4 regions of the Furfurilactobacillus rossiae genome follow, and region 4 is predicted to be linked to each of the others. Evidence: predicted binding sites of a transcription regulator. Region 4 holds the regulator's gene; each other region holds the start of a gene.
What was found. The regulator Rex, encoded in region 4, represses fermentation and respiration genes when NADH is low (regulators of the CRP and FNR family bind a similar motif). The targets are predictions, from matches to a motif close to TTGTGAANTANTTCACAA.
Positions count from the first base shown of each region.

Region 1: a site for Rex is predicted at 4,462-4,479, ahead of LROSL1_RS01265 (shikimate dehydrogenase). Genes of this name have one in related genera too.
Region 2: a site for Rex is predicted at 3,345-3,362, ahead of adhE (bifunctional acetaldehyde-CoA/alcohol dehydrogenase). Genes of this name have one in related genera too.
Region 3: a site for Rex is predicted at 3,090-3,107, ahead of LROSL1_RS01100 (FAD-binding protein). Genes of this name have one in related genera too.

Region 1 covers NZ_CP040586.1:255,543-263,696, reverse strand. Annotated here, with positions in the region: gene LROSL1_RS01285 (FAD-dependent oxidoreductase) at 1-473, opposite strand, end outside; gene LROSL1_RS01280 (FAD:protein FMN transferase) at 492-1,427, opposite strand; gene aroD (type I 3-dehydroquinate dehydratase) at 1,527-2,288, opposite strand; gene LROSL1_RS01270 (MFS transporter) at 2,269-3,513, opposite strand; gene LROSL1_RS01265 (shikimate dehydrogenase) at 3,528-4,418, opposite strand; gene LROSL1_RS01260 (LysR family transcriptional regulator) at 4,570-5,490, shown strand; gene LROSL1_RS01255 (MFS transporter) at 5,621-6,844, opposite strand; gene LROSL1_RS01250 (glycosyltransferase family 2 protein) at 7,045-7,794, shown strand; gene greA (transcription elongation factor GreA) at 7,855-8,154, shown strand, end outside.
Region 2 covers NZ_CP040586.1:2,418,698-2,426,851, reverse strand. Annotated here, with positions in the region: gene LROSL1_RS11740 (DUF975 family protein) at 1-381, shown strand, start outside; gene LROSL1_RS11735 (DUF975 family protein) at 511-1,215, shown strand; gene LROSL1_RS11730 (DUF1836 domain-containing protein) at 1,317-1,841, shown strand; gene LROSL1_RS11725 (DNA/RNA non-specific endonuclease) at 2,167-3,003, shown strand; gene adhE (bifunctional acetaldehyde-CoA/alcohol dehydrogenase) at 3,394-6,030, shown strand; gene LROSL1_RS11715 (CPBP family intramembrane glutamic endopeptidase) at 6,575-7,249, shown strand; gene LROSL1_RS11710 (coenzyme F420-0:L-glutamate ligase) at 7,317-8,042, shown strand.
Region 3 covers NZ_CP040586.1:214,487-222,640, reverse strand. Annotated here, with positions in the region: gene LROSL1_RS01115 (UbiD family decarboxylase) at 1-1,006, opposite strand, end outside; gene LROSL1_RS01110 (LysR family transcriptional regulator) at 1,131-2,036, shown strand; gene LROSL1_RS01105 (LysR family transcriptional regulator) at 2,033-2,959, opposite strand; gene LROSL1_RS01100 (FAD-binding protein) at 3,129-4,979, shown strand; gene LROSL1_RS01095 (LysR family transcriptional regulator) at 5,242-6,132, opposite strand; gene citF (citrate lyase subunit alpha) at 6,638-8,154, opposite strand, start outside.
Region 4 covers NZ_CP040586.1:2,108,163-2,116,316, reverse strand. Annotated here, with positions in the region: gene LROSL1_RS10245 (ABC-F family ATP-binding cassette domain-containing protein) at 1-1,128, opposite strand, end outside; gene LROSL1_RS10240 (redox-sensing transcriptional repressor Rex) at 1,497-2,159, shown strand; gene groES (co-chaperone GroES) at 2,407-2,691, shown strand; gene groL (chaperonin GroEL) at 2,762-4,396, shown strand; gene LROSL1_RS10225 (hypothetical protein) at 4,814-5,695, opposite strand; gene LROSL1_RS10220 (APC family permease) at 6,096-7,931, shown strand; gene LROSL1_RS10215 (phosphate ABC transporter substrate-binding protein PstS family protein) at 8,127-8,154, shown strand, end outside.

The sequences.
Region 1 (8,154 bases), 910 kb from region 4:
TTTGAACCAGTGGCCGTCACGTTAGAACCATTAAGAATAGTTGCGCCACCAAGATAACCGTTTTTTTCGACTAAAATCACCTTGTGTCCCAAACTGAGTGCCCGACTAGCGGCAACCAAACCGGCTTCACCACCACCAATTACGGCAACGTCTGCGGTTAGTTCAACATCCTGATGCTCCGTGTTTGTTGGAACCGAATGTAACTTAACAGCAGCCGCGTTAACCGCAGACCTGGCCGATGTTAATAGGGCTTTTGTCATCACGGTCGCACCACTGATCGTATCAACATCAAATGACTGGTTAGTAATAATATTTTGCTTAAGTGTGTCAACCACCTGATTAAAAATACCGGGCGTTTCAGAATGCTTTAACACCTTAAAATCGTCGATATGGTCATTTGAAACATCCACTTCATAATTAATAATACCGTTGTGACCATTAGCCTGGCCGGTAATTTGCTGTTCATTGCTCATAATGGATTCTTCCTTTACTTATCTTTCCAAACCACGAGACATTAATATTTTATTCTGACGGGTAACAAAAACGGCTTCGACATCTATCATATGATCAACCAATTCGAGCCCACGACGACTACCTGCAAAGAAACAGACCGTCGTCAAGATTTCAGCCAATGTAGATTCCGGTGTCACGATGCTAACAGAGGCAAGATCGTTATCAATTGGATAACCAGTTAACGGACTAAGAATATGATGATATCTGTAACCGTCAACAATGAAGTATCGTTCATCAATACCAGAAGTCACAACACTTTCTGCCACCGTACTTATTGTCGTCAACGGTTGCCCCGTTGGTTGTTGCGGATTGCGAATGCCCACATGCCACCGGCCATCCGAAGTTAACGGATTGCGGCCAAACAATTGAACGTTACCACCAAGGTTCACAATGCCAGCTTTCAAACCATTCGATTGCAACAGATCCATAATTTGATCGGCAAAATACCCTTTGGCAATCGCGCCCAGGTCCAATTCCATTCCACGCCTATTCAGATAAACCGTTTGCTGCTCATCATTCAACAGAACATCATCGGGTTTGATAAGCTGCAACCGTGCCTTGATATCTGCTGGATCTGGCAACCGCTGTCCATCGAAACCAATTCGCCATAGTTTCACAAGTGGACCGATCAAGACATTAAAACTGTCACGGTATTTGCGACTCGCCACTACACCCCGTTTGATCAGATCGTACAACTGGCGTGGTACTTGCACTGGTTGCACACCAGCTTGACGGTTAATCTTCATCAACAAGGAATCCTCCCGATTAGCTGAAAATATCCGATCCGCATCCTGTAAGTAATCGTAAACGGTCTCGACTACAGCCTGATCGCGTTTGAATAAGGTCAGTGAAATCACCGTGCCAAACATTTCAAACTGAGAAACGTACTTTTTTGTAGTCACTTCGTTCGACACCGCAATACCTCCTGACTCACACTGCCTGATCAATGATAAACTACGGACCGACCAACAATCAGTCATTTGGTCGGCCCATCTGTCATGCTATTCTTGTTTCTAGTTCAACTTCAAATCTTCTAGTTCTTGACGTAAATTCTGTAGTGGAATCTGTCCTGGTGCTGAAGCGGCACCAACTGTTGCAAACGTTAATGCAGAGCCAAAAGTTTCACCCGCAATTCGAGAAACTTTGCCCAAATCACCCATCGACATTGTAATCAGCGGCTGATTTACCGACGCTGCAGTTTTAGTAGTGGCCGTTAATAACGTCAGAACATCGTTAGCGTTATGAGGCATTACTGCCATCTTGGCAACATCAGCGCCGAGCTCAACCATACCTGTTAAACGTGACTGAATTTCATCAGCAGCTGGTGTTTTGTCAAAGTCATGATTGCTCATAATGACGACTACATTTTCTTCATGGGCCTCGCCAACTAATCCTTTCACGGCTGTTTCATCATGAAAACGTTCAATATCTAGTGCATCGGTAAAGTGCCCTTGAAGAACAGTCTCGCAAACCTTGAAATAACCATCATCGGCCAATGCCAGTTCGCCGCCTTCACCTTTGGTTCTGAAGGTCGTTAGCAACGCAATGTCACCAAGAATTTGGCGCAATTGCTGACCTGTTTGGGTTAACTGCCCTGCATCCAACACACCATCAAAATAATCAATTCGCCATTCCACAACATCTGGTTTGACCGTGACGATCTTCTGAGCCTGTTCACCAATTTCATCTGCTGTTTTACCGGTAATCGGCACCGCAATTTTCGGACGACCAACACCAAGAGTGATGTTTCTGAGTTTAACTGTTGCTTGATTGATCAAGATTAGTCTCTCCTTTCGAGGCTTCCACTTCTTCTTTGCCAAACAAATGATAGTAACGAATGGTGATTAACACCGCAACAACGAAACCGGCTAATGCGATGAAAACATCAAACAAGATAATATTTGCTAGATTGCTTGCCATCATCCCTGTAAACAGTGGAATCGTAAACGAGGCAATGGAACCAGCTGTATAGAAGGCCCCAGTGATGGTTCCTTTCCCTTTAGGAAAGAAAGTAGACATAACGGTCAATCCTAGTTGCATTACGCCTCCAGCCGCAGAAAAACCAACTACGAAAGACATGATTGAACAAACTAATCCATTCGGAACGAGATACATAGTTAGTAATGATAAAAATGAGATTAAAGTATATACACCCAAAAACTGAATTTCTTTGACAGCCTTTCTAGCCAATGCGGCAGTGACAAAAACGCAGACCAGTGAACCAACACTGTAATAACTAATCAAAGCTCGGGAACTTGTTTCACCCATACCAGCAATCTTTTGACCATATTGACTCAACCACTGACTGACTAAATAAAATGTCGCTTGGGAAATGTATCCGTATAAAATAAACAATGTCCCATCAAACCACAAATTCCCTTTAGATTCAGCTTTTTCATCTGTTAAATCATCTGCTTGTACATCCGTTGGAAGTTGATTGGCCACTGGAAATTTACCAGCAATAATCAGGAAAATACCGTTCAACACCAAAATTGCAATACAGATCATGAACGACCAGCCATACCAGATGTTTCCCGCAATTAAAAAGCTGACAAACAAAGGCAAAATAAATTGACCAGCAGAAATAAACGCTTTGATAATTACATTGGCTGTTCCCTTCGCCTTTGGAAACATTTCCATTAATGCTGGATAGGTTCCCGAATCTAGGAAGGAGTTAGCAATCCCGGCAAGAATACCAAAGATATACGCAATCGTAATGTTTGGACTAGCCACAATACCAACGAAGAATAAGAGATATGTGGCAATACCAAGTAATACAAATGGTTTACGACCAAATTTATCCGATAATGCACCCGAAACAAGTAGCACTAATAATCGACCAATTCCTAATGAAGAAATGACTACTGCAACTCCGCCGGCGGTCGTGTGCCAGTGTTGTGCTAGTTGAGCCATATTTTGTGCCAAAATAATGACACCTATCCCATGCACAAAGTAGTTTAAGTACAAGCTCAGTGCAGTCGGCATATACTTATTTTTCATAACCTGTACTCCTGCTATTTACTAGCCACTTTATCGTCATTGAAGAGAAGGTCGCGAATATAGTCAACGGGCATGCTTTCACCCGTCCATAGTTTAAAGGCTTCTGCACCTTGTTCTAACATCATTCCTAATCCGTTAAACACATGCTCAACACCGGCTTGTTCAGCTACTTGCATCAATTTCGTCGTTCGCGGTGCGTAAACAGTATCAAAAACAATCATATCTTTACGGAACCAGTTTGGGTCAGTGACCAACGTTTCATTTTCAAGAGGCTTCATCCCCACACCAGTTGCATCACAGTAAATCGCTGCGTCCTGAATTTCTTTCTTAAAGTCATCTTTATCTTCAATAGAGTGGAGTGTGGCCTTGCAATCAGTCTTTTCATTAATAATGTCCACGTTGCGTTTAGCATTGTCCCAGAATTCATCGTGAATGTTAAAAATCGACATTTCTTTTACACCGTCTAGTGCAGCCTGAATTGCCACAGCAGTTCCTGCACCCCCAGCGCCAGCCAAAGTCATCTTCTGACCACGAATGTCTAATCCTTCATCTTTCAATGATTGCATAAATCCTGTACCATCGGTGGTGTAACCAGTTAATGTTCCGTGATCGTTAACAATTGTGTTAACGGCACCAACCATCTCAGCGGCAGGATCCAATTTATCTAACAATGGAATGACCTTTTGCTTATTAGGCATTGAAATATTGGAACCACGCATATCCAACGTTCGAATCGACTGAATGGCACTCGGTAGAGAGTCGTTGTCGACTTCAAAAGCCAAATATGCATAGTTTAATCCTAACTTTGCAAAAGCATTATTATGCATAGTTGGCGACATCGAGTGACGAATCGGATAAGCCATCAAGCCAATTAAAATTGTGTGTCCATCAATACGTTCAGTCATTTCAATCACTCCTATTTTCTTGTTCCTAAGTATTTGGGTTTCTTTGTTACTCAATTCACTAGTTATGTTAGCGGTTACAAACATACAAATAAATAATGTTATCTTGTTCGATTAATAGAATTCTTCTATCATTCATCTAAGAGGTGATCCCATGAATTTACGTCACTTGCTTTTCTTTCAAGAACTTGCCAGAACTCAACATATGGCTATTGCTGCTGAGCACCTTGGAATTTCACAGCCATCTTTAAGTTACGCCATCAGTGGATTGGAAAAGGAATTAGGTGTTCCGCTGTTTGAACACGAAGGACGAAACATTAGGCTCACGCGTTTTGGGAAAACTTATCTAACCTACGTAGACGCCGGTCTTGCCAAATTGTCTCAAGGTGAAACGTTAATTCAACAGCTTATGGATGCAAATACGGGCCATATTGATTTAGGGTTCACATATACACTTGGTCAAGGATTGGTACCCTCGGCGATTAACGCCTTTCAACATTCGGATACCAATGCTCATATCTCTTTCTCACTTACTCAAGGCAATTCCTATCAGCTATTACAAGATTTACGTCAGGACAAACTAGATCTCGTTTTAGCATCTCGCATTCAAAAACTCGGTGACACTGACGCCAATAAAGAATTCCTTTTTACACCATTAGTAAAGCAGGAAATCGTTTTGGCAGTCCCTATTCACCATCCTCTGACACATAAAAAGAATGTCTTTGTTAGTGATATCGCTAAATATTCGCTAATCGCTTATTCTCAAAGTAGCGGGCTTCGACCATTACTCGATAAAATTTTGGAACATTCCGGAATTGAGCCCAAAATAAAATATGAAGTCGAAGAAGATTACACTATCGTTTCATTCGTTGAACATGGTTTTGGCATCGCACTCGTACCGAATTTGCCTCAACTAAAACAAGAACACGTTAAGTTAATCCATCTGACTGATAATTATGTAGCACACCAGTTATATCTGGTCACAAAAATCAATCAATTCATGGCACCTTCAGTCACCCGCTTTAAAGAATTTTTAATGCGATACTGTGCTTCCGACATAAACGGCTATGAATGATTAATTACCAAAACTTGTGTTAAAACGTATTTTCTCTGGTTCAAAATCCGAATTAAAATGACCGCTCTCTCAAATTTTGAGAACACGGTCACTTTGTATAAAGATTAATTAGTTGAATTCTTATTCATTTTCATTGGACTTTATATTCAATATTTAACTGTCGGCTGAATATTGCAACACTTACCGTGCAGGCCACACCAATTATAGCAATCAGGACATCAAACCACATAATGCCATGAATACTACTTTTAGAAATGATTCCTGTAACCAACGGAATCGTGAATGACGCAAGCCCGCTAGCAGTATAATATATGCCCGTTACAGTACCCTTAGCGGCAGGAAACATGTCACTCATTACTGTTAGTCCAATTTGCATAACACCACCTGCTGCAGAAACTCCAATGATAAAAGAGCAAGCATTCATTACCAATTCTTGCGGAACGGATGCCATTAACACAAGTACAACCAATGAAACAACAGTATCACCTATCATCACCCATAATGAACTAACAACACGATCTACAATAACTGCCATGAGAAGCACGCCAATTATTGAACCAATACTATACAGGCTGACTAAAAACCGTGCATGAACCATTCCCAAATGACTAACCACTTCACCATATTTGGTTAACCACTGGCTGATTAAATAGAAAGTTGCCATGGAGACGTAGCCAAACAAAGTTAGAATGACGCCCAACATAATTCGTTTAGTACTCGGCTTAGAATGATGGGCTGACTCAACGTTACTGGCCACATACTTGGCCTGTGGTAATTTGTCATCACCTGTCGTCATTTGTGGAAACTCACGGAAAGATAGATAAATAAAATTAATGCTCAGAATTACAGCACAAATAACAAACGACCATCCATACCATAATTGATCTTGTTCCAACCCAGCAACTAGTAACGGTAAAATGAGTTCGCCGATGGATGCGAACGCCTTAATTAGAATGTTGGCCGTCGCTTGAGATTTAGGAAAAAATTCCATTAGGGCAGGATATGTGCCGGAATCTAAAAATGAATTTGCCATTCCTGCCAAAATCCCCCAAAAATAAGCCTGGGTTGTTGTGGTACTAAATATAATGCCAATAAAAAAGGGAATGTACGTTAAAATGCCTAGCTGGACAAAAAATTTACGTCCAATACGGTCAGAAAGAAAACCAGAAATATACAACACTAGCAGTCTGCCGATGCCTAGTGAAGAAATGACCATGGCTACACCGGCATCTGGAACTTTCCATTGATGACCTAGGGCCGTCATATTTTGAGCCAAGATAACAATAGCCATCCCGTGAACCAGATAGTTCAGATACAGACTTAGCGTCGTTTTAACACGTATACTGTCCTTCATCATTAACTGCACCTATACCTTGTTGGATTTGAATTGAGTAACAAAGTATACATGTAAGCGTTTTCACATAATGCCATTTTAGTATGCCACTCATGAAATAACAATCCTTTGAGAAGCAAGCCAAGTATGATTCTCCCCCTTTTCCTTTGTTTCCAAGTATCATCAAACCAAGTGAATATTTCCTTGAGGGAGGTTAAATCATGAGCGAACAAAAACAACCAGCCATTACTGCCGTTGTGACTGTTTATAATCTTGGTAATTATCTGGATCCCTGTTTGGACAGTTTAGCGCGCCAGACATTAAGCGATTTCGAAGTCATTATGGTTGATGACCATTCAACAGATGGTTCAAATAGTGTTATCGAAAAATGGGCGCAAAATGATTCTCGGTTTATTGCCGCGCATTTGCCAGAGCACAGCGGTGTCTCAGCCGCCCGCAACTATGGCATTGACCATGCGAGCGCACCTGTGATCTGCTTTATTGATGGTGATGATCTATGTGAACCAAACTATCTGCAAACCTTCATAGATGGTATGAGCCAACCCGGTGTCGACCTTGTAACTGTCGGCTATCGTTGGGGTGGCTATGCTCGCGGAGCCGTTTCCGGTATCACCGGATGGCACGAAATTAGTCAAGACGACATGTTATCCGAAGCTACAGAACACGGTACCCAAATTGGTGGCTACACTTGGAATAAAGCATTCCGAGTTAGTGTTATCAATCGACTTATGCTGCGTTTTGATACCCATTTAAAATTGGCTGAGGATCTGTTATTTACCGCTGATTACGAAGCTGGTGCACAGCGTTTTCTATTTAATCCAACTCTCGTCTATAACAAAGTAAGTCGACCAGGGAGCACTATTCACACAGCCTCAATGGCTATGCGGCGCGGTGAGATGGAAGTAGACGCGCACATTGATCAGCTGCGAGAAAACCTGCATGCAGGATGACGATGACTGCCCACTGGCTTATAATTGTGGGGAATAATCACACCAAAGGAAGTTTTTCGCATGCAGTTAACCGCGAATTCAATGACACCAGCTGGCTATCACCAAATTGAACAGGAAATCACCCGTTTGGAGTTGGACCGTCCCAACCGCATCAAACAGTTGCAGGAGGCCCGCGCATTAGGCGACCTATCGGAGAACGCTGAGTACAGCGCCGCCAAACGTGATTTGCGTCACCTAGAAAGCCGTTTGCGTTATCTTAACAAGTTGCTACAATACGCGGAGGTCGTCACACCAGAAACGACAGATCAGATCGAGGTTGGCAAGCATGTCGATGTGCAATTCGAGGACGAAAACGATACT
Region 2 (8,154 bases), 310 kb from region 4:
TCCATAAATACAATGTTAGCGTTATTAGTGCAGGCACTGTTTATGAGTTTTGTTATCTTGATCGGCAGTCTCTTAATCGTCCCTGGCGTTATCTTTTGGCTCATGTTTTCGCAGTCAGTTTATATTTATAAGGATCAACACGAAGCAGATCCGAACATGAACGTCTGGTCAGGAGTAATCAACAGCGTGTCTCTAAGTGAGTCGATGATGATTGGTCATAAATGGGAGCTATTCAAACTGAAGTTGAGTTTTCTCGGATGGTTTCTGTTGAGTATTGTTACCTTGGGGGTTGGTTTCATTTGGTTAGCACCGTATTATCAATTAACAGTGACAGGCTACTATGTTGCACTGGCTGCTGAAAATCGTGAACAGTTTGCATAACATGCTTAAACGCATAAAAATAATAATAGCGACAAACAATTTGTGTTTAAGCAACTTTTCAAGTACCTTTATTTCAGGGACTTTGTTGGCGTCATGCCAACAGTGTCATTTGAAAGGGGTACTTTTTTAATGAAAACAAGAGCTGAGTTAAAACAAGATGCAAAGGACTTGTTGCGTGGACACTGGGGACGGGCAATTCTGCTGGTAATTATTCCACTGATTTTGTCATGGTTTAGTAGCTCGTATCAGACGCATCAGGCCAACTTTTATGCTGATATGACAAACATGAATGTTCATATGTCATTTTGGCCATTTATTTTGAGTGTGCTGGCGTGGGGCATTAATCTTGGCGTCACTTATACGTTCTTAGACTGGATTCGTAATCCCAAACGGACGGTAAATCCCGGGACTGATGCTTTTCGGGTTATCGGCTCAGCAGCTATCTTTGGCTTGCTGGCAATGGGGATAATTGCAAGTTTTATAATCGGAATCGGATTTGTGTTAGTAATCATTCCAGGATTTATTTTTGCCTTGATGTTTTCACAATCAGTTTATGTTTATAAAGATTTACACGATAGTGATCCACAAGCGTCCATCTGGTCGGGGGTCTGGACGAGTTTGGCACTCAGCCGTCAGTTGATGATCGGACATAAGTGGGAATACTTTGTTATGCAATTAAGCTTTATTGGCTGGTGGCTGTTATGCGGGATTTCACTCGGAATTGCAACACTGTGGGTAACACCGTATTATGACGCGACAATGGCTGCTTATTATGATGAACTTGAAGCAACTAGCAATATCAACATTGCCTTTCGTGATGTGAATGAACCATAATATAGTCAAATAACAGCTTCATCTAGTTTACAAAACTAGATGAAGCTGTTATTCTATCCTTAGAGCATAACTAGTCAAAGTGTCTAAGGAGGACAATGAGCATGGCTGATTCTTTTAATGACTATCACAAGTGGGAACAACACCTTGCGGAGGTTAAACTACCTAAGTGGGATGAGCTACCAAAGTTTGATCTCTATATGGATCAAGTTGTCGCTTATGTTAATGACACCTTGGGGCCACTGGATGTTGATTCGGTGACACCGGCAATGATCAATAATTACGTTAAACACAACATTATTTTGGCACCGGTCAAGAAGAAGTATCAGGTGATGCAGGTGGCAGATATTTTGTTGATAGGTTTGCTAAAACCAACGTATTCGATGGATACAATTCGCCAGGGGATGGATCAAGTTACTACAAGCTTATTCCCAAAGCGCGCATATGATACGTTTATTGACCTTATGCTGGCCGGTCTGCAGGGCACGCTGAGCACGGACGCGGCGACCAATTTGAATGATCAAATGATGAAGATCGCAGTTAATGCAGTATTAGATAAGATGAAGTCAGAGAAGTTACTGGCACTCACGAAAGAGATCGTGAAGCCCAAGCCAGTTGAACAGAAATAGGAGAGCGGGACATAACACGTTTCGGTTTTCTCAGGTAACACAAATAACGCGTTTGTGGGTGATTTCCCATGAACGTTTTATTTGTGTTGGATGAGCAAAAGTCAGTGTGATGTCTCGCGTTTAGAGCAATTTTTCATCTGCAAGACCTTTTGTGGCTGAAGAAAAATTGCTTGCTGAAACTGCTTGCTGAAACTACCTGCTGACATTTTGTGAAAACAAGAGGTGGGCAGTTATGTTTCAGACTTTTTTGCACAATGTATCCCGTCAATTCCATTTATTAGGTAGAATAAAATACAAAGATAACTAAACTAGACGGGGAGAAAACATGCGAAATCGCCAGAATGTAATATATGCTGTAGTAGCGGCTGTAGTTGTCGCAATTGTCTTTGGGGCGTTTACGTTGAGTCGTCAGGCCAGCGGGCCAGTCAATCAAAGTCAACAACAGACGACTCAATCCAGTCATGAACAAACATCCGAGCAGGGAAGTACTCAAGCTACGGATGCTGCTGCTTTAGCGAAGCTAACTTATGCGTCGGGTAAACCTGCGGTGGTTGCAGTCAACCATAATCGCAGTACGCTAAACAAGAATGATTGGCAACGTAATCATGTGATTTACAGTGCACTGGATAATGAAAACCGGACGTCAACGGCTAACACAGCCTATTTAGAGTCCCGCAACGTGGCTAACGATTCGCTGAGGGTTCGACAATATGTCCAACCCTCAGGCTGGCATCAAAAGATGGTCAACGGTCAAGCCATTATTAATCGCGGTCATTTGATTGCCTATTCACTATCAGGCGGAATCGATCAGGATGGCGAGTACAGTCCAAACAATGAATCGGGCGATCAGAACAATCCAAAGAACTTGTTCACCCAAACGGCTTTTAGCAATCAAACGCTACAAACGATTTACGAAAGCAAGGTGCGCAACGCACTGCGTGATAATAAGAAGGTTATTTATCAGGCCCAGGCCATTTTTCAAGGAGATAACGAGATGGCTAATGGCGTCCATTTACAGGCGATTTCAACGGATGGCAGTTTGAATTTTAATGTTTACATTTTCAACGTGCAGCCTGATTTTCAGTTTGATTACGCAACTGGTCGTTCTAAGGTAGATCGAGGGATGGATGTGCCGACACCAGATGAATCATCAGAATATTAGTTTAAAATGTGAACCTTGTTTTGCTAGCCCCGTTCAGAAGTAAATCGTATTCGTTATGAGATAAATAGTCGCCGTAAAGATCGTTAAGATTTTTACGGCGACTATTTATGTTTTACGACTACTGCGGCAATATTTATGTAAGTTAGCGCAGTACCGCACATGAATTTGATAACTAGTTTAAATATTCACAATGGCTTTTAAAATTTAAAAAAGTGCTATTAGAAAAAATGTTACGGGACTAAATCCCTTGATAATAAAGATGTAAACGCTTACCATAATTTTATTTGTTAATTTGTGAGCAAAAGGACTTGCAAAGTTTTTACATGGTGATATGATACTAATTGTGAAAGAGGTAACAATAACCTTTAAATTGATGGAGGAAATCAAACAATGGTTGTTAAAACTGATAAGAAGGCTGAAAAAGACACAACTGATATCGCAGAAACGATTCAGAAGTTAGTCGACAAAGGCCATGAAGCATTAGCCAAAATGGACGACTTTGACCAAAAACGCATTGACCACATCGTGCACGAAATGGCCATGGCTGCCTTGGACCAACACATGGAACTAGCTAAGCTAGCTGTTGAAGAAACAGGCCGTGGTGTTGTTGAAGATAAAGCAATTAAAAACATTTTTGCCTCAGAAAATATTTGGCACAAGATCAAGGATGACAAGACTGTTGGCATCATCCGTGAAGATGATGTTGAAGAAATCACTGAAGTTGCTGAACCACTTGGTGTTATTGCTGGTATCACACCAGTTACTAACCCAACTTCAACGGTTGTCTTCAAAGCAGAAATTGCCGTTAAGACACGGAACCCAATCATCTTTGCTTTCCACCCACAAGCACAAAAATCTTGTGTGGCAGCTGGTAAGGTTGTCCGCGATGCTGCGATTGCCGCTGGTGCCCCTGAGGGCATGATCCAATGGATCGAAACACCATCTATTGAAGCAACGAACCTGTTGATTAACAACGATGGCATTGCCTCAACGTTAGCTACTGGTGGTCCTGGCATGGTTAAGGCTGCTTACTCAACTGGTAAGCCTGCCTTAGGTGTTGGACCTGGTAACGGTCCTGTCTACGTTGAAAAGTCTGCTAACATCAAACGTGCCGTTAACGACATTACTTTATCTAAGACGTTTGATAACGGGATGGTTTGTGCTTCTGAAAACTCAGCTGTTATCGATGCTGACATTTACGATGATGTAATGGCTGAATTCAAACGTTTGGGCTCAGTTGTAATCAAGAAAGCTGACCAGAAGAAGTTGGCCGATGCAATGTTTAACCCAGTTACGCACGGTGTTAAAGGACCTATCGCTGGTAAGTCAGCATTCGAAATTGCTAAGTTAGCTGGTATCAAAGTCCCAGAAGACACTAAAGTGCTGTTAGCTGAAATCGATGGTGTTGGTCCTGATTACCCATTGTCAGCTGAAAAATTATCACCAGTTCTGTCCGTTTACAAGGCAGCAACACGTGAAGCAGCTTTGAAGACTTGTGAAGAATTACTAGACTTTGGTGGTCTTGGCCATACAGCCGGTCTCCAAAGTGAAGATCAAGATTTGATGAACGAATTCGGTATTCGCATGAAGGCTAGCCGTGTCTTGATTAACACACCTTCCGCCGTTGGTGGGATTGGTAACATCTACAACAACATGATTCCTTCCTTGACCTTAGGAACTGGTTCATGGGGTAAGAACGCCGTTTCGCACAACGTTTCATCATTTGATTTAATCAACGTTAAAACGATTGCCAAACGGAGAAATAACATGCAATGGATTAAGATTCCAAGTAAAGTTTACTTTGAAAAGAACTCTGTTCGTTACTTAACTGATATGGAAGGTGTCGAAAAAGTCTTCGTTGTTGCTTCACCTTCAATGGTTAAGAACGGCTACGTTGACATCGTCCGCGATCGTCTTCGCAAACGTCCAAATGCCGCAAGTATTCAAATCGAAGTCTTTGACCAGGTTGAACCAGACCCATCAACAGACACGGTTGACCGCGGTGTTCGTTTGATGAACGAATTCAAGCCTGACACGATTGTCGCCATCGGTGGTGGTTCGCCACTTGATGCCGCTAAGAACATGTGGATGTTCTACGAGCATCCAGATGCAGACTTCTTCGGTGCTAAGCAGAAGTACTTGGATATCCGTAAGCGGACATACACGTTTGAAAAGCCTAACAAGGCTAAGTTCGTTGCTATCCCAACAACTTCAGGTACTGGTTCAGAAGTAACACCATTCGCTGTTATTACTGACTCCAAGACTCACGTTAAGTACCCATTGGCTGACTACGCTTTGACACCAGATGTTGCCATTGTGGACCCTCAGTTCATCATGACTGTGCCAAAGCGGACGATTGCTTACTCTGGGTTGGATGTCTTCTGTCACGCCATTGAATCATACGTTTCAAGCTTGGCCTCAGACTACACAAAGCCATGGTCATTACAAGCATTGAAGTTGGTTTACAACAACTTGACCGCTTCATACAACGGTGACGCTCACGCCAAGGAAGAAATGCACAATGCTTCAACCTTAGCTGGTATGGCCTTTGCCAACGCATTCTTGGGTGTTAACCACTCTGTTGCCCACAAACTTGGTGGGGAATTCGGCTTAGCTCATGGTCTATGTATCGCCATCACTTTGCCACACACGATTCGTTACAACGCCCAGATGCCTACTAAGTTGGCTATGTGGCCTAAGTACGAATACTACCGTGCTGACGAAGACTACGCTGAAGCTGCTCGTTACCTTGGTTTGAAGGGTGACACAACTGAAGAATTAGTTGAAGCTTTGGTTCAAGCATTTATCGACTTGGCACACAGTGTCGGTGTTGAATTGAGCTTGAAGGCTAACGGCGTGGACAAGAAGCATTTCGATGCAACTGTCGACAAATTAGCAGAATTGGCTTACGAAGATCAATGTACAACTGCCAACCCTAAGGAACCTCTGATTTCTGAATTGAAGGAAATCTTGGAAGAGGATTACGACGGTAAGGGTGTTGAAACTAAGACTCGCGGTGCTTACTAAGATTCAGTATTCTTTGAAATAAATGAAGTTTGAAAAAGTCGTTACCGATGAAAGATTGGTAGCGACTTTTTGCTGTACTCATTTTGTTAATGCAGGGGGTCAGTTAATGGTTAAGCTGACGTTTGCGGTTGTCAAACATGAACGCCGCCGTGGGACCGGTTCAAGCCGGAGGTTCACCGTCTTTCACCTCGTCGTGAAGCCGAAGTTCGCGTCTTCACGACCGTCCTGTGGCGTAAATCCGGCATAAAAGCCGCCTGATTAACGCCACGTTCACGACTTGCATTCATGTTTGACGCCCTTCAGCTCAGATTGCGATGTACATGTGGACTTAAGTGCAAAATTTAAGCAAACAGAGGCTTTCATTAGTCTGAGGGTAATGATCAGTACAGCAACAATATTAAATAAACGATTTCGTACTTTCACCTTTATCATCTACAAAGAATCCTGTTCAAACTTCATTGAGTGCCATTTCATGTGTAAACACTGCATTCGTTGTAAAATAATTAAAAAGATTATAAATGATGATATAAGGCAGGTGTTATTTATGAAAGCAAGAATTAGTCGTTATGTCATTGGTATTATCACCATTTGGGTGATGCTATTTTTGTATCAAACGTCACAGCTTCCAGTACACATGCCTGAATTAATAGGTGTATCGGAATCTAGAGATTACCAATGGCTGTTTATTGTTTTGGTGACGATTACTTCAATTTTATTTGTTTGGCTGGAATTGTATACGATCGACGATGCACGACGATATTACGGTAATGCATATATTGAACGTCAACCTACTCGCAATCATAAATGGTTGATGTTTGGGATAATGGTCCTGATCTTGATCGTATTCATTATCGTACAACATTTTATAAAGACACCTGAATCAGAAAACCAGAAAATGGTTGTTAAGGCTATTACGGAATTTCCAATTCTCAATATATACGGTGTAGTCGTTTTAGCACCAATAATTGAGGAGCTGCTTTTTCGACGACTATTTTTTGTGTTCTTTTTCAAAGGAATGGACAACCCATGGATAAGAGGTTTAGGCATTATTACCAACGGCTTATTTTTTGCCAGTGTTCACACGTCACTGTTTTCACCAGGGATGTGGGTCTACACCGTAATGGGGATGCTTTTTGCCACGACATATGTGACAACTAAGAATGTTAAATTTAGCATCGCGCTGCACATGCTAAATAATTTAGTTGCTCTCTTTTATTAGTTATCGTCTTTTCAATGAATTTTTTAATATTGAAATTGAATGAACACAGCCTGAGGAGGACGGTAATGTGGTGGAAGTAATTGGTTTAAAAGATATAGGTCAAGTTCGAGTCGAAGATAATATTGGTCGGCTCATTGTAAAAGCAGTCCATGAAAACCAAATTATTGTTAAACAGCATGACGTCTTCTGCGTTGCTTCTAAAATTGTATCGATTACTGAAAATAGAGAGATCATGTTAAAAAATGTTGCGCCCTTGATTGACGCACAGAAGATTCATCAACGGATTCCACGTAAAGATGCTCGCTTAATCCAACTTATGATAAACGAAACGGGTGACACAACCGCTGAACGATTAACTGTGACAAATAATTTTATTGGTGGTCAAATACCCAACGGATTGTTTTTAACCAGTGCAGGTGTAGATAAAATTGATGATGAAAAGGCCATCTTGCTACCGGAATTTCCTGATATTTCCGCGCAAAAAATTGCATTGACACTCACGACGGCGTTTGGTGTGCCCGTTTCTGTTGTCATTACGGATAGCGATGGACGACCTGACAAAAAGGGTGCAACACAAATCGCTATTGGTGTTTATGGATTAAAACCGTTAAGAGAAACCACGAGTCCCAAAGATATGTTAACAAAACCCGCCGTAGAAACATTGTGTGATATGGTTGCTGCTGCAGCTGGATTGGAGATGGGACAGCGTGATGCAGGTATTCCAGTCGCGATAGTAAGTGGTCTAAAATATCAGTTTGATACTAATGCGAAGATTACTGACGCACTCAATTGACCGTATTTTCTGAATTTGGCAAAATTGCGCGCAAACTGTGCAAATTTGACACCGTTTCCGTTTGAGGCGATAATTATGCATTAAAGTTATTGTTCTGTTCTTAAGCAGCAAC
Region 3 (8,154 bases), 870 kb from region 4:
TTGGCACACCTGCCAAGTTCACATGTTCTTCACTTGGACCAATAACCGTTTGCATAATCGGGTGATCTTTACGATGAGTCACCGCTTTAACCTTGATGACCTGCACTGCTGGATTAGCGTCACCATCGTACCCAGGAAATTCAGGCATGGCTTTGCCAGTATGCGTATTAATATCTTCCTGCATCCGTTCGTTTGGCATGATGTAGCCCTCGATTGTGAATTCAGAACGCGCAATCGCCTTTTCATCAACACTGACGCCATCAACTAACTGAACAGGTTCTTGGCGAATCGCCCCCGCCACGCCCAGCTCATTATAGCCAAGTGGTGTAGTCGGTGGTTCAAACGTTGCCCCTAATGTAATCGCTGGATCCAACCCGATATTAATGGTAACCGGCATTGGCTTGTTGGCTTTTTCATATTCATCTGCAAACGCACCAATGTGCCGGCCACCGGGCATAATGAAAATACCGATAGTGTCTTCATCCTCCAGTACCATCCGATGAATTGTAACGTCACTCATGGTCTTATCCATATTTGAACCGTAGACGAGTCCAATCGTGATGTACGGTCCTGCGTCATACTCGGTGTTTGTCGGTGCAGCAATTAACTTACGAATATCAAAACCATCCTCGTCTGACCGATGAATTACCTCATGGGCCGGTGCCCGATCTTCATCCACCATAACCGGTGCCACAGGATTTTCGACCGAATCGTTCAAACATTGACCCAATGTTTGATAATCGTGATGAAACATCAATCCAGTCCGTTTGCGACTGGCAAGTAGCCCAATTAGAACGCGCGTATCTGTGAATCCCTTGACGTTATTAAACATCATTGCTGGACCTTCTTGAGTTGGCCGCATCACGGTACCACCCGCGCCAATGTAGCGATAAACACCAGACAACTCTGCGTTAGGATCAACCAGCTCATCTGTTTCATGATACTGGCCCGGTTCATTTTTCAGTTCGTTTAATACTTTTCTCAAATCATATGGTTCGTTTGCCATTACGATCGCTCCCTTCGCACGTTTCAACCTTGCTTTACAATGATCAGCTTACGTTGGAAACACGTTGTGAACAAATCGCGTTTGTTGTATTGTTATTCCTAAATGGAATAGAAAGGAAAATAGCATGACAATCGATGATTTACGAGCATTCATTGCGACCTACGAAGCCCAAAGTGTGTCTAACGCTGCCGTCAGTTTGCAAATGACCCAGTCAGCCCTCTCCAAACGTTTGAAAGGTATCCAACAGGAAGTCGACGCAGAACTAATAAGTACGACCAATCGTCGAAGCCTCCAAATCACGGAAAGTGGTGAAACTTTTTACCGCTACGCTCAGCAATTGCTCAGTCAGTACAACGAAATGCGTGAGGCAGTCACTTCAGTCGAAGACTTGCGACGCGGCAGCATCCGCATCGGCAGTGTCCCGATCATGTCTCAATATGGACTCATGCAAGCCCTAACCAATTTTATGCAGGATTATCCAAACGTCAGTGTCCAACTTCAGGAAACTGAAGGACAACGCATCGTTTCAGCACTGCAATCACAACTATTGGATGCCATCATTATTCGTGATTTAAATACGGCCTACCTTCAGCATCATCACTTAAGTCAGGTCAATCTACTCGACGATGAGTTAGTGGTCGTGTTGCCGGCGAACCATCCCCTCGCAAAAAAAGCGACGATTGCGCCTGCCGACTTAGCCGACAATGCGTTCACGTCACTCCCTCAGGGTTCCGGTGTTTACGAAACCCTTATTAAATTATGTCAGGCAGCTGGTTTCACCCCGTCGATTCATTTTGAAAGTACTCATATTGAAACTATTTTAAGCGTTGTCGCCAACTCCCAACAATGCACGCTACTGTTCAAAGAGTCCGTGCGCCCCTTTATGACTGATCAGCTAGTGATGCGGCCACTAACGACGCCTGTCACGAGTCACCTACAGTTTGTTTACGACCCTGATTGCCATAATGCCGCTGTTCAGCAACTATTGCATTATATTCAAAACGCTATCAAATCACACCCGCAACATTAAAGCTCGTATCCTTGTTTCATCAATACATCGGCTTTCTCAACACACGTTTGAATTAAAAACTTCAACGGTTCTGATGGTACTAATGCTTTTCGATAGGCGACGCTGAAATCTAAACTCATCATTTCCGGCGAAAACTCAAACACGTTAATGGGCAGATCTGTTGATAATTTCTTGGCACTATTCACATTAACGATAACGGCCCCTAATTGTTTTAATGCCAAACTGAAGGCAATCCGCGAGTCACTGACCTCCATTCGGTTGTTAACATGGATGCCGTTGTCGCGAAAAGCATGGTCTACTAGTTCTTGAAACCGTGATTCACCGCCAATACGAATGAAATTTTCACCATTTAGCCGGCTAATCGTTTCTGCAGTGGCCTGTCGCCAGAACCTGTCCTTGCGATAAAGCCGCGACGTAGCCGGCACCAGTAGTGCCAATTTCATGATGCCTAATGGTTTCGTCACCACCCGTGGATGATAAACTGTCTTGCCAATAAACATGTCCAACTGCCCATCTGGCAACATATTCTCTGCTCTGGAAGTGGTAACTTCCTGAATAGATACGTGCATCTGTGGAAAACGTTTGTAAAAATCAGGAAGTAGCTCGGTAAACCAACTGGCCGCTAACGGTTGATTAATGCCCAACGAGAGTGAACCATACTCAAACTTTCCTAAGCTTTCCATTTCAGTATCCATCGCTCGATGTAACTGTTGTTCCTGTTGCAAATACGACAGCAATCGCTCACCAGCATACGTTAAATGAATCGGCAATGTTCGGTCAACCAACTGAACGCCATACTCTTTTTCAGCCTCACCAATCTGTCGACTGACGTACGGCTGGCTCATGTATAGTCCTTGAGCAATCGCCGTCATCGTGTCATAACGGTTAACCGCCGCTAAAAAATCAACCAATCGTTTCTTCATCGTTGCTCACTTTCATAACTGTGTTTCGTTTATTTTATCATGATAAGTGCTAAATCATTACTGTTTTGTAATAGCCCACGTCTGATTTTGGCATTTCACTTTCAATATTATCGGTTAGATAATGTGGTTATTGTTAATAACTGCACAAGGATTTGAAAGGATGACATTGATGACTAACGCAACTTCATGGGACGCAACATATGACACGATTGTTCTCGGGTTTGGTGGAGCTGGTGCCACTGCCGCACGTTTTGCAGCCGATGCTGGTGCCAGAGTTTTGCTAACTGATGCTGCCCCAAACGGACATGAAGGTGGTAACACCCGTTATTCTGCCCAGCTTCTTGGTACTGGTGATGATTTTGACGGAGCTAAAAAATACTACAAAGCATTAACAGCACCGATGAAACTTGACGAAGAAATGATTGATACTTATGTCGACGGTATGGTCCACATGCGTGACTATGTCCGCAAATACCTCGGTGTTGAACCAATCAGTGCTAAGAAAGATTTAGCAAAGATTGCACCATTGCCTTTGGATAAAGCAGTGTTTGAATACCCGGAATATGAAGGTGTCCATTCATACGATTTCACAACAGTTCATAAAGGCATGTTCGACGCCGCACTTTGGCAAATTTTACGCCAAAAAGTTATGGACCGCGCTGATAAAATCGACGTTTGGCTTGAGTCACCAGCATTGCATTTGTTGCAAGATCCAGAAACCAAAATTGTTACAGGAGCACAAATCAAACGTCAAGGACACACATACAATATTCAAGCCAAGAATGGTGTCGTACTAGCTGTTGGCGGTTTTGAAAACAGCCAAAAAGATATTCAAGACTACTTAGGTGCCAGTCATCTTGGCGTACTAGGTACTTTGTACAACCGTGGTGATGGCTTACGTATGGCTGAGGAAGTCGGTGCCGATATGTGGCATATGAATAATTACGAAGCACTTGGTTTTCTCAGTGGTATGGCATTCAAGCCTAAACAAGGCGAACGGGCTCGATTGTTGCTTACACCTGGTGACAGCATGTTTTCCGGTAGTATTATTACTGTTGCAGATGATGGTAGCCGTTACTTTAAAGAAGATGAACCGAACCGTCACGGCCACATTTATGACCACGGCACATGGCGAATTCCACGGACCAACGTCCACCCATACCTAGTCTTTGACCAAGCTCAGTATAATCAATTTAAAGATGCAGAGAAACTGCCATACCCTGAATTTTTAGACGACCTCGAAAGCGCAAATTCTCTAGCGGTTTTAGCAGATAAGATCAATGTTGATCCTGAAATCTTATCCGCGACCATCAATGACTTTAATACGTTTGCCAAACAGGGCAGAGATTATGCATTCAATCGTGATCCTAAAACCATGCGACCATTTGATGACGGCCCATACTACGCCATTGAACTAACTCATGACGTGTTAAATACACAAGGTGGTCCACGTCGTAACGTCAATGCCGAGATTTTGGACGCCAATCAGCAACCAATTCCTCATTTGTACGGTGCTGGTGAACTGGGTGGCATTTCAGCTAACCAGTATCAAGGCGGCGGAAATCTTGCAGAATGTTTGATTTTCGGAAAAATTGCCGGTGAAAATGCGGCTAAACCAAAATCTGATAGTAGCGATACAACAGCCGCATCTGCAACTGATGCTTCTACTAGTGCTAGCCAAACCGAAAGTAAACCCACATTAACTGGTAGTAACGACCTAGTCTCTGACGAAACGCCTCAAGATATCAAAGTTGGTGCCAACCAATATCTTGGTAGCAGCTCAACCGGTATCGGTGGCAAGGTCGTCGTTCGCATCACTTATAATAGTGATCGCTTGCAGAATGTTGAGGTCGTGCAACAAAGCGAAACCGGTGAAGTTGGCGGCGAGGCTGTGAAGGTTTTGCCTCAACGCATGGTCGCTAACAACACTTATGATGTTGACGCTGTTTCGGGTGCATCGGTATCTAGCCGCGCTATTAAAGACGCCGTAAAGGATGCACTCTCAAAAGTAACTCATTAATTTTCCGATTTTTAGTCTAAAAGACCGCCGCAATACTCAATGAAGAGTGCTGCGGCGGTTTCGATTTATTACTGGTTAGTGTAACGCCAATATAATGCCGTCGCGCCGACCAGAGACGCCGTTCCGTGGGACCAGTCTCTGGTCCGCTTCACTCCTATAACAGATAACTATAAAAAATTGGCTACTGAACATACATAAATGTTCAGTAGCCAATTCAGTTCTTTATAGTCGGAGGGCCATCAGCATTTAAGCTGTTAGACCTCTACGCCACCGTTTGTTTGAGCGCAAATAGTGTACTGATGAATTCTTGCTGAATCTTGTTCGGCAAAAAGGCCTTGCGCACGACTAGCGACATGTTAAACCGCTCAGGTAATGGATCGTCCAACGTCAACGCAACCACGTCGTCGCTAGGCAGAACGGCATCGTCAACCAGTAAACTAACACCTAAATTAGCCCTGACCAACCCTTTAATTAGCGACAACGTTGGCGTGCTATAAATGACATTCGGTTTAAAACCAGCATATTCACTGTAGGCTTTCAACGCCTGTGGATGAACAAACTTCCCGGTCATTGTAATAAAATTATCACGCGCCAATTGTTCAAACGAAATATGTCCAGCATCTGCCAAGGGATGTTCCTTGCTGACAACTGCTTTAAATGGATGCGATGCCAATAATGTGATATCAAGATTTTCTTCATGAAGTGGACGAACCGATCCGAGCAGCGCGACGTCGATTTTGCCGGACTCTAACTCCTTCAACAATTGATCAGAGCCAACTTCCAACGTTTGGGTGTAATTTAACAGCCCTTTTGAAAACAACTGACCTGCAATTAATGGGAACCACATCGTGCCGATAATTGGTGGCATGCCAAACTGAATGGTCGATTGATTGGCGCGAGAAACCTCACTATGTGCTAGATCTAAGTCCTTTAAGATGCGTTGAGCACGTTGATACAGCAAGATTCCCGCACGCGTAATGGCCAGTTTATTATGGGCACGATCACGTTGAACCAGCGGCGCGCCAAACTCATTTTCCAGCCGTTGAATCGCCACCGTAATGGTCGGCTGACTTACATTGAAACGGCTAGCAACCACCGTAAAGTTTCTCAATTCTACTAATGATGAAAAATAGGCCAAGTCGCGCGTGTTCACGTCGTTTGCGCCCCTTCCGTTGAATGTTAATCACAATATCTAAAGACTACCATACTTCTCAAATGTCGGTTAGCCATTTCGCATAGCGGGTGGGAAAATGCGATTTTGTACACAGTTTCGTGGAAAAGTTAGGCGTCAACTCTGTAAAACTGTCCGCAAGTGGCGTGCAGTCAGCTAAGGACAGAGTTCCGTGAAAGCAATTCTTGGCGGCGAGTTCAGCCGCTTAGAATTGCTGGACGAATTCAAAGACGTGCATTTCGGCTTTGAATCGAGGGCGAAAACTGCGCTAGCAGGTTGAACCCGGTCCCATGGAACGGCGTCCTTGGGTGACGAAACGTGAGGTGCTGCCCAAAAACATGGTGGGTTGACACTGTTACATAGCCAAAACGCGTTCACACCCCACGAGCCTGTGCATAACTCAAAACAAGCGCTGCAAAGGAAAGTTCACCTTTACAACGCTTGTTTTATGTTATTGCCCGGCTCTAAACCGGGGTGTTCACGCTCTCTAATCTTTTACCTCATGAATCGCGTCAATCACACTACCGTCGCGGTATTCCACGAGGGCAACAGTGCGGTCGGTAAATTCAAGTGGTTTTGGCGTGCCAACTTTGGCAGCAGCCATCTTTTGTAATTCATCGATTGTGTACACGGGCACACCAGCTAAATGACCTAATGATTCTTGTAGGTCCTTACGCTTAGGATTGATGGCGATACCGTATTCGGTAACCAGAACATCAATGGAATCACCAGGCGTTACAACCGTCGTAACATCTGGCACAACCGTTGCAATTCGGCCACGCACTAACGGTGCAGAAATAATCGTCAGTTTGGCAGTCGCAGCATCTTGGTGACCACCAACGGCGCCACGAATGACACCATCTGAACCAGTCATAACGTTAACGTTGAACTTCGTGTCAATTTCCAGAGCACTCAGGATAACAACATCCAGTTGATCAACCATTGCACCCTTGTTATCAGGATCGGCATACCATGAAGCGTCGATTTCCTGTTGTTTAGGGTTGGTGTGCATGGAATCAGCAGCACCCTTATCAAAGTCCTGCACATCCATCACGCGGTCAATCAAGCCTTCGTTTAACAGGTCTGTCGTTGGCTTGGTAATGCCACCTAAAGCAAACGATGCCTTGATCTTGTTGTCAATCATAGCCTGACGCAGGTAACGGGTAACTGCCAAGGCAGCACCACCAGAACCAGTCTGGAATGAGAAGCCATCTTTAAAGTATGGGGAGTTAACAATCACATCATTAACTGTTGACGCAATTTTCAATTCCTTAGGATCCTTTGTGAAACGAGTTGCTCCAGAACCAATTTTGTCTGGGTCACCCACTTGGTCCACTTGAACCACATAGTCAACTTGTGTTTGTCTGATTGAAGCTGGCGTGTTCGGATATGGCATCAAGTTATCCGTTAACAGTACCACTTTGTTAGCATACTGTGCGTCCATCAAAGCGTAGCCTAATGAACCAAAAACAGCTTTACCGTCCATCCCGTTGGCATTACCTAGCTTGTCGGCGTTTGGCACACCAAGGAACGCAACGTCAATTTTAATGTCGCCATGTTCAATCGCACGGGCACGATCACCGTGTGAACGGAAGATAACTGGGTTCTTCAAGTTACCGTGTGACACGAAGTCACCTAATGAACCCCGCATCCCTGAACTCGTAATGTTGGTTACCGTACCAGCCTTGATGGCTTCGATAACCATGTCGTTCATAACACCAGTCAGTGAAGATGGTGCCAATGTTAGATTCTTAATGCCAGCATCAATGATAACCCGCATCACCTTGTTAAACACAAAGTCACCATTACGGAAGTGGTGATGGAATGAAATGGTCATGCCATCCTTAACCGTTGCTTTAACAACGTCTTCGATGGAGTCGACTAACTTGTCGTCACCCGTTTGAACGTGAACACTTGGCGCAACCCGTTGGATATCTGGGTTACCAATGTTTGTCGTTTGGTAGGGTTGGTAGTCTAAGGCGCTCATCACATCATCTGGTAATT
Region 4 (8,154 bases):
TGATTTTAGGAGGGTTGATTTTCCAACCCCGTTTGGTCCGATAATGCCCACAACATGCTGTTTGACAACGTGAAAGTTTACGTTAGTTGCCAGTGGATGATCGGATTCATAGCCAATGCTGACGTTGTCGACATTGAGGACTTCCTTGCCACTTTCGCTATCAGGTGTGAAACGAATCCGGATGGATTGATCATCATCTTTAGGCGCTTCCAAACGGTCCATCTTCTCCAATTGCTTGCGCCGTGACTGAGCCCGTTTAGTGGTGGAGGCGCGAACAATGTTGCGATTGACGAAATCCTCAAGCGCATTGATTTGTGTTTGTTGTTTTTCAAACGCCCGTTGTTCGGTTTTGATTCGTTCGGCCTTTTGCGTTAAGTAGGCGGAGTAATTGCCGTGGTAGTGGGTCAGGGTGTGCTGATTCATGTCAAACACATCCTGCACCACGTGATCGAGAAAGTAACGATCATGTGAAACAATCAAGACAGCACCAGGATAACCTTTCAAGTAGTCTTCCAACCATGATAATGTTTCAATATCCAGGTGGTTAGTAGGTTCATCCAAAATGAGTAAATCGGGCTGTTGTAGCAAGTACTTTGCGAGTGCAAGTTGTGTTTTTTGACCACCCGAAAAGCTCATGACATTGCGTTGAAAAGTGGATTCATCAAAGTGAAAAGCGTGTAAAACGCCGCGAATTGAGGCTTGGTAGCCGTAACCGTTGTTTGCCTCAAAATCGTGTTGCGTTTGGTCGTAAGCATTTAGCAAACGTTTGTAAGCGTCACTTTGATGATCAGCAGTGGGATCGGCAATTTGCTGTTCCAATTCGCGCAGTTGTCGTTCTTGTTGCTGCTGGGTGGCAAAAACCGTCAGCATTTCATCCCACACAGTGTTGTCTGAATCGAGTCCGGCATCTTGTGGCAAATATCCGATGGTCATGCCTTTGGCAACCGATATCGTACCTTCGTCGGGATCATTAATACCAGCGATAATCTTAAGCAAGGTGGACTTGCCGGCGCCATTTCGACCAACCAGCCCCACGCGGCCGTGGTCTTCAATTGTCATGGAAACATGTTCAAACAATGTGTCCGCACCAAAACGGCGGGCGACCTGTTGAACCTGAAGAACTAACATATGCGTACTCCTTCATTTGAATTAGTTAAACACTATTTTAGCATGTTCGGTGCGGCGACACTATGTTGAGCTGGCAGTGAGCAGAAAACACACATTTGAAATGGTCAGAAGTGCCACAGATTGTGAAGAATGATATTTTCGTCGTTGTGATTAAGCTAACAAGACCGCCTGTTTTACCTTTTTTGAAACAGGTATAAAAGCTTCTGTAGTTGCTAGTTTTACCCCGGCATTTTACGAAATGCCCTTGCCAGTTTGTGAAATGCCCGAAGACTGGTATGAAATATGCTTCACAATAACCGTCCTTATGCTATAATTTACGTATAGTTTATTTTCACAAACAAATGTAGGATTAAAAGGAGTGAACCGCTGTGGCTGAACAACGAATTCCACGCGCGACAGCAAAAAGGCTGCCGATTTATTACCGTTACTTAAATATTTTACTGGATGCGGATAAAACGCGCGTTTCGTCCACTGAGCTGTCTGAGGCTGTTAAAGTCGATTCAGCGACGATTCGCCGTGATTTCTCTTACTTTGGCGCATTGGGCAAACGTGGTTATGGGTACGATGTGCCTAAACTGATCGAATTCTTTAAAAAGATTCTCAATCAGGATCAATTGACTAATGTCGCATTGGTCGGGGTTGGTAATCTTGGGCATGCGTTGCTCAACTTTAATTTTCATCAAAACAGTAATGTTCGAATCAGTGCTGCGTTTGATGTTAATGACAATATCGTCAACACGGTTCAAAGTGGTGTCCCGATTTATCCGTTGTCAGAAATGGGTAAACAATTGCGTGATCAACAGATCGCCATTGCAATTATTACGGTGCCAGAAAACACGGCGCAAGAGGTCACTGATGAACTGGCAAAGGCCGATGTACGTGGAATCTTGAACTTTACGCCACGACGGTTGTCTGTTCCTGATACCATTCGGGTTCAAAATGTTGATTTGACCAATGAGCTTCAAACCTTAATTTATTTTATTGATAATTATGGTGAGTTGTTAGGCGGGAACGAAAAGTCTCAGGATTAATTAGAAAACTGAATTATTGCTTCTTGAATAGGCGTTTGGGTGTTAGTCAGACAAAAATGGTTTGACTGATTCTCCAAACGCCTTTTGTGATGCGGTTTCTAAGACAGCTGACAAACTTTTTGACTAAGTTTGACCAAAACACTTGCATTCATAAACGGGCATGGTTATTATAGAGCATGTTGTTAGCACTTAACGTGTAAGAGTGCTAAAAGCATTCAATTTCAACGAAATTATTGGAGGGATTAACGTGTTAAAACCATTAGGAGATCGCGTTATTTTACAGGCTGCTGAAGAAGAAGAACAAACTGTTGGCGGCATTGTGCTTGCCAGCAACGCTCAAGAAAAGCCAACCACTGGGAAGGTTATCTCAGTTGGTGAAGGCCGCGTCTTAGACAATGGTACAAAGGTTGCACCATCTGTTAAGGAAGGCGACACCGTTATGTTTGATAAGTACGCCGGCACAGCAGTATCGTACGAGGGCAATGATTACCTCGTTCTCCATGAAAAAGACATTGTCGCAGTTGTGGACTAGTTAAAGTTTACAGTACGTTTGAACAATAAAAGAAAATCACAATAAATTACAGTTGAGGTGGAAATTCACAATGGCTAAAGATTTAAAGTTTTCTGAAGATGCCCGCAGCGCAATGCTTGCCGGTGTTGATAAATTAGCAAACACAGTTAAAACGACCCTTGGACCTAAAGGCCGCAACGTTGTTTTGGAACAAAGTTATGGTTCACCTACCATCACTAACGATGGTGTCACAATTGCCAAAGCGGTTGAATTGTCAGACCACTTTGAAAATATGGGTGCTAAGCTAGTTGCTGAAGTTGCTTCCAAGACCAACGACATCGCTGGTGATGGCACAACGACTGCTACTGTTTTAACCCAATCCATCGTTAACGAAGGGATGAAGAACGTTACCGCTGGTGCTAACCCTGTTGGTATCCGGACTGGGATTGAAAAAGCAACGTCTGCCGCTGTCGATGCTTTGCACAAGATGAGCCACGATGTTAAGACTAAGTCTGATATTGCACAAATTGCGTCAATTTCAGCCGCTGATCCAGAAGTTGGTAAGTTAATTGCTGACGCTATGGAAAAGGTTGGTAACGATGGTGTTATTACCATTGAAGAATCCAAGGGAATTGAAACAACTTCTGATGTCGTTGAAGGGATGCAGTTTGACCGTGGATACATGAGTCAATACATGGTTACTGACAATGACAAGATGGAAGCTGACTTGGACAACCCTTACATCTTGATTACAGATAAGAAGATTGCCAACATTCAAGACATTTTGCCATTGTTGCAATCTGTTGTTGAACAAGGCCGTGCATTACTTATCATTGCTGATGATATTACTGGTGAAGCTTTACCAACGCTTGTTTTGAACAAGATGCGTGGGACATTCAATGTTGTTGCTGTTAAGGCACCTGGTTTTGGTGACCGTCGTAAGGCACAACTTGAAGATATTGCTGCTTTGACAGGTGGTACTGTTATCACTGATGACCTTGGTCTGAACCTGAAGGACACAACTGTTGATCAGTTGGGTCAAGCTGGTAAGATCACGATCACTAAGGACAACACAACCATTGTTGAAGGTGCTGGCGACAAGGCTGCTGTTGACGAACGTGTTGCAAACATCAAGTCTGAATTAGAAGCAACAACTTCTGACTTCGACAAGGAAAAGTTGCAAGAACGTTTGGCTAAGTTATCAGGCGGTGTTGCACGGATTAACGTCGGTGCTGCTACTGAAACCGAATTGAAAGAACGCCGTTACCGGATTGAAGATGCCTTGAACGCAACGCGTGCCGCTGTTGAAGAAGGCTTTGTATCAGGTGGTGGTACTGCATTGGTTAACGCTATCGGTGCTGTGGCCGACCTGAAAGAAGAAGGAGACGTCCAAACGGGTGTTAACATCGTTCGTCGTGCCCTTGAAGAACCTGTTCGTCAAATCGCCGAAAACGCAGGCCGTGAAGGTTCCGTTATCGTTGAAAAGTTGAAGTCACAAAAGCCAGGTATTGGTTACAATGCTGCAACTGACGAATGGGTTGACATGGTTGATGCCGGAATCGTTGACCCAACCAAAGTTACCCGTTCTGCTTTGCAAAACGCTGCCTCTGTTTCATCATTATTGTTGACGACTGAAGCCGTTGTTGCTGAAGAACCAAAGCAAGATAATGGTGGTGGCGATGCTGCTGCCGCTGCACAAGCTGCTCAAATGGGCGGTATGATGTAGCTTAATTGAACATCAATGCTGATTGTTAACAGCAAACTTAAAAGTCAGAACCTACGCGATACTTCCGTAGATTCTGACTTTTTGTTTTGCAGCAAATATTAACAATGACTGCTGTTGCACTAGCGTTGCGTCAGCCAAAGACGCCGTTTCATGGGACCGGTCTCAGCCCCGCAAACGCCGCGTGTCTTTAACCTCGACTTGGAACCGAAGTGCACGTTTCCAAGCTCATCCTACAATTCTAAGTGCATAAATATCGCTACTAAGAATTATTATCACGAAACTCTGTCTTTGGCTGACTTCACTAACCTCAGCAAGTGATTCGCACATTTAAAAGTTGCATGTTGAGATCGATAAACAAACGTAAATGGCATCAACTGTAATACTAAATATTGCAGCGACGATTGCATCGTTGAGATGCTATTTGATTAAACTGATCCAAGCCGGCGCCGGTTCCCATGAGAAAGATTGTTTGACCTTCATAGCGACGGGATCGGTTGAATCCAATTCTCCAAAAATCGAAACGAGTTGGGTTCGTTTGAACAATTGGAGTTGAATCTTCAGAAGGTCGATAACATGGTGTGCATCGTCATCGACATCCGTGAGCCAACCAACATCCAAGGATGATTCAGCATCACCAGGAAAAACGAAACTCAAGGCTTTAAATTCACCATCAACAAGTGTTGCCAATGACCAGTCAAGATAGGGCAGTTCACCATCCACGTTTCGAGCCCAATTTTCAATGCTTAGGTGAGCAGCGGGATTGTCTTGGTGAACCCGCTCATACTGTTCGCGCAATAAAGTGAGTGCACTGCGCTTCATCGTCGGTCGTTGCCAGACCTCACGTAACGTGGTCACGTTATCAGGGAGTGCAGTATCTGCTAATGGAACTTTATCGAGCAACAAATCAGGCATCCATGTTTTACGGAAGATGTGATATCCCTGTTTTTCAAAATAGGCAGTTTTTCGTGTTTGAGGTTCCCAATACATGACAATTAACGGTAACGTAATGCTTAATTCATCAAGCCGTGCTTGTTCTCTGGATACTAGACCAGAAAGAACCTCGTCGGCGGGAATTGACCGTGGACTCAACACAATGCGGATGTTTTGGTGATGAGGATGCACTTGGTTTTTCCAACTCGTGATAAAACCAAGGGGATGATCGTTTTCATCAACGGCTACAAAGGTGAAGTCGGGATTATTATTTGCAAAGTATTTGAATTGATCATCACGATCTGCCGCGGCGAATGCCACAATGTTACTCAGATCAGATGGTCTAACGTTGCGAATTGTTATTTTCATGAGGTTTTCCTTAAAGTTGAACTGAAAATTTATGTTTATTATACTGCTAATTTGTTGATGAAAACTCCACTTAGAAAAGTTTTGAAAGACACGACCCGGTTGACTTGAATCAGTCATCAAAGTGGTTATAATGTGTTGCGTGCGCTGGGTTGAAAACCATTTATCCGTTTGCTCATCAAACTTTCATATGAGCTTGGTGTTTGTGTCAATCTGGTGTAAGATGATTGAGCTTGAAAGCCGCAAGCAAGTTGTGGCTTTTTTGCCGTTTTTAGCCAACCAATTGAGTTAATTGGCTGACCGTTTAAATAAATGATAAGTCTATTTTTATAAAATAGCCGATATAATGAGTGACAGCTAGCGGTGTTCTGCCATTAGCTGTCCATTTAAAAGGAGTTTCAATATGTGGCGCTATTTGAAGCGACTATTAATTGGTAAGCCGCTAAAAACTTTAGATGAAGGCGGACAATCGCTGACTAAATTTAAGGCATTGGCCTTGCTTTCATCAGATGCACTTTCCTCAGTGGCGTATGGGACTGAACAGATTACCACGGTGTTGGTAACATTATCCGCTGCAGCAATCTGGTTCTCCCTGCCAATTGCAGGGATTGTGCTCATCTTACTGTTGGCGATTACGTTATCGTATCAACAGATTATTCATGCCTATCCTTCTGGTGGTGGGGCGTACGTGGTTGCCACTAAAAACTGGGGCCGTCCTGCTGGATTAGTTGCTGGTGGGTCATTACTGGTTGACTATATGCTAACCGTGGCAGTTTCTGTGACGTCAGGGACTGAAGCGATTACGTCGGCAATTCCAGCCTTGTACAATCATCAAGTTGGGATTTCCATTGTAATTGTGTTGTTTGTTATGGCGCTCAATCTGCGTGGGATGAGCGAGTCAGCAAATTTCCTGACCGTGCCGGTGTATTTCTTCGTCGTGATGATTCTGTTAATGATCTCTGTGGGGATTTTTAATATTGCTACAGGTCGCATTGTTTATCACGCTACGGCTGCTGTGGGGGCGCCGGTTAAAGGGATGACGGTATTACTGTTCATCAAGGCCTTTAGTTCTGGGTCATCATCGTTAACTGGTGTTGAAGCCATCAGTAATGCGGTGCCAAACTTCAAGAAACCGAAAACAAAGAATGCTGCTGGAACACTGGCTATCATGGCTACAATTTTGGCGTTCTTCTTTGGCGGCATCACGTTCATCAACTACTGGTTGGGGATTAAGCCAATGGCGACTCAAACGGTGTTATCTCAGATTGGCGTTACTGTCTTCGGTCATGGGTTACTGTATTACCTGTTCCAAACGTCCACGGCCATGATTTTGGCGGTTGCGGCCAATACTGGTTTTTCCGCCTTCCCAATCTTAGCCTTTAACTTGGCTAAGGATAAAAACTTGCCCCATGCTTACATGGACCGCGGTGATCGGTTGGGTTATTCAAACGGGATTATCACGTTAGCAGCGGGTGCCATTGCACTAATTGTGATTTTCCATGCGCAAACAACGCTATTGATTCCACTGTATGCGGTTGGTGTGTTCGTGCCGTTTGCCCTATCACAATCAGGGATGATTATTCATTGGCGGCGTGAGCGTGAAGGTTTCTGGCAAGGGAAAGCATTTATCAACTTTGTTGGTGCCTTTATCTCAGCTGCCATTGCCATCTTCCTGTTTGTTACTCGGTTTAGTAACGTTTGGCCTTACCCAATCGTGATGGCGTTGTTAATGTGGATGTTCCACAAGATTCATTCACATTACATGACTGTTGCAGAACAATTGCGCGTTGCGGCTAACGTTGAGACGAAGCCACACCACTATGACGGGGCGACTGTCATCGTGCTGGTTTCAAACGTCACGCGGGTGACTAAGAGCGCGATTGATTACGCTGAGTCCATCGGAGATTATGTCATTGCGATGCACGTTTCGTTTGACCAGAACCCGGGTAAGGAACGTGAGACGGTTACTGAATTTAAGCGTGACTTCCCGAATGTCCGGTTTGTGGATATTCATTCATCCTACCGTTCTGTTTCTGGGCCTGTGCTAAGGTTCTGTGATGTTATTGCCAAACGGGCGGCCGAACGAAATTACAGTACTACGGTATTGGTACCACAGTTCGTGCCTAAACGACCGTGGCAAAACATTCTGCATAACCAAACGAGTTTACGTTTGCGCTCAGTGCTGAATTCGCGTGAAAACATCATTGTCTCCACGTATAACTACCATTTGAAACAGTAATTAACTAAATTTTGTTTTGTGAAGATCTTATTCGAAATTTGAATAGGATCTTTTTTCATTGGCACATGTGTCGAGGTACGTTACGCAAGCTTTACACAACCTATACAACACAAACATGAGGCTTTTACGTTGATTCGCTATGCTTAGTTCAACGGGTAAGGCAGGTTGTTACTCAAAAAATGTGGGGGTTAGATTATGAAAAAAGCAGCTTTAGTGAGCGTCC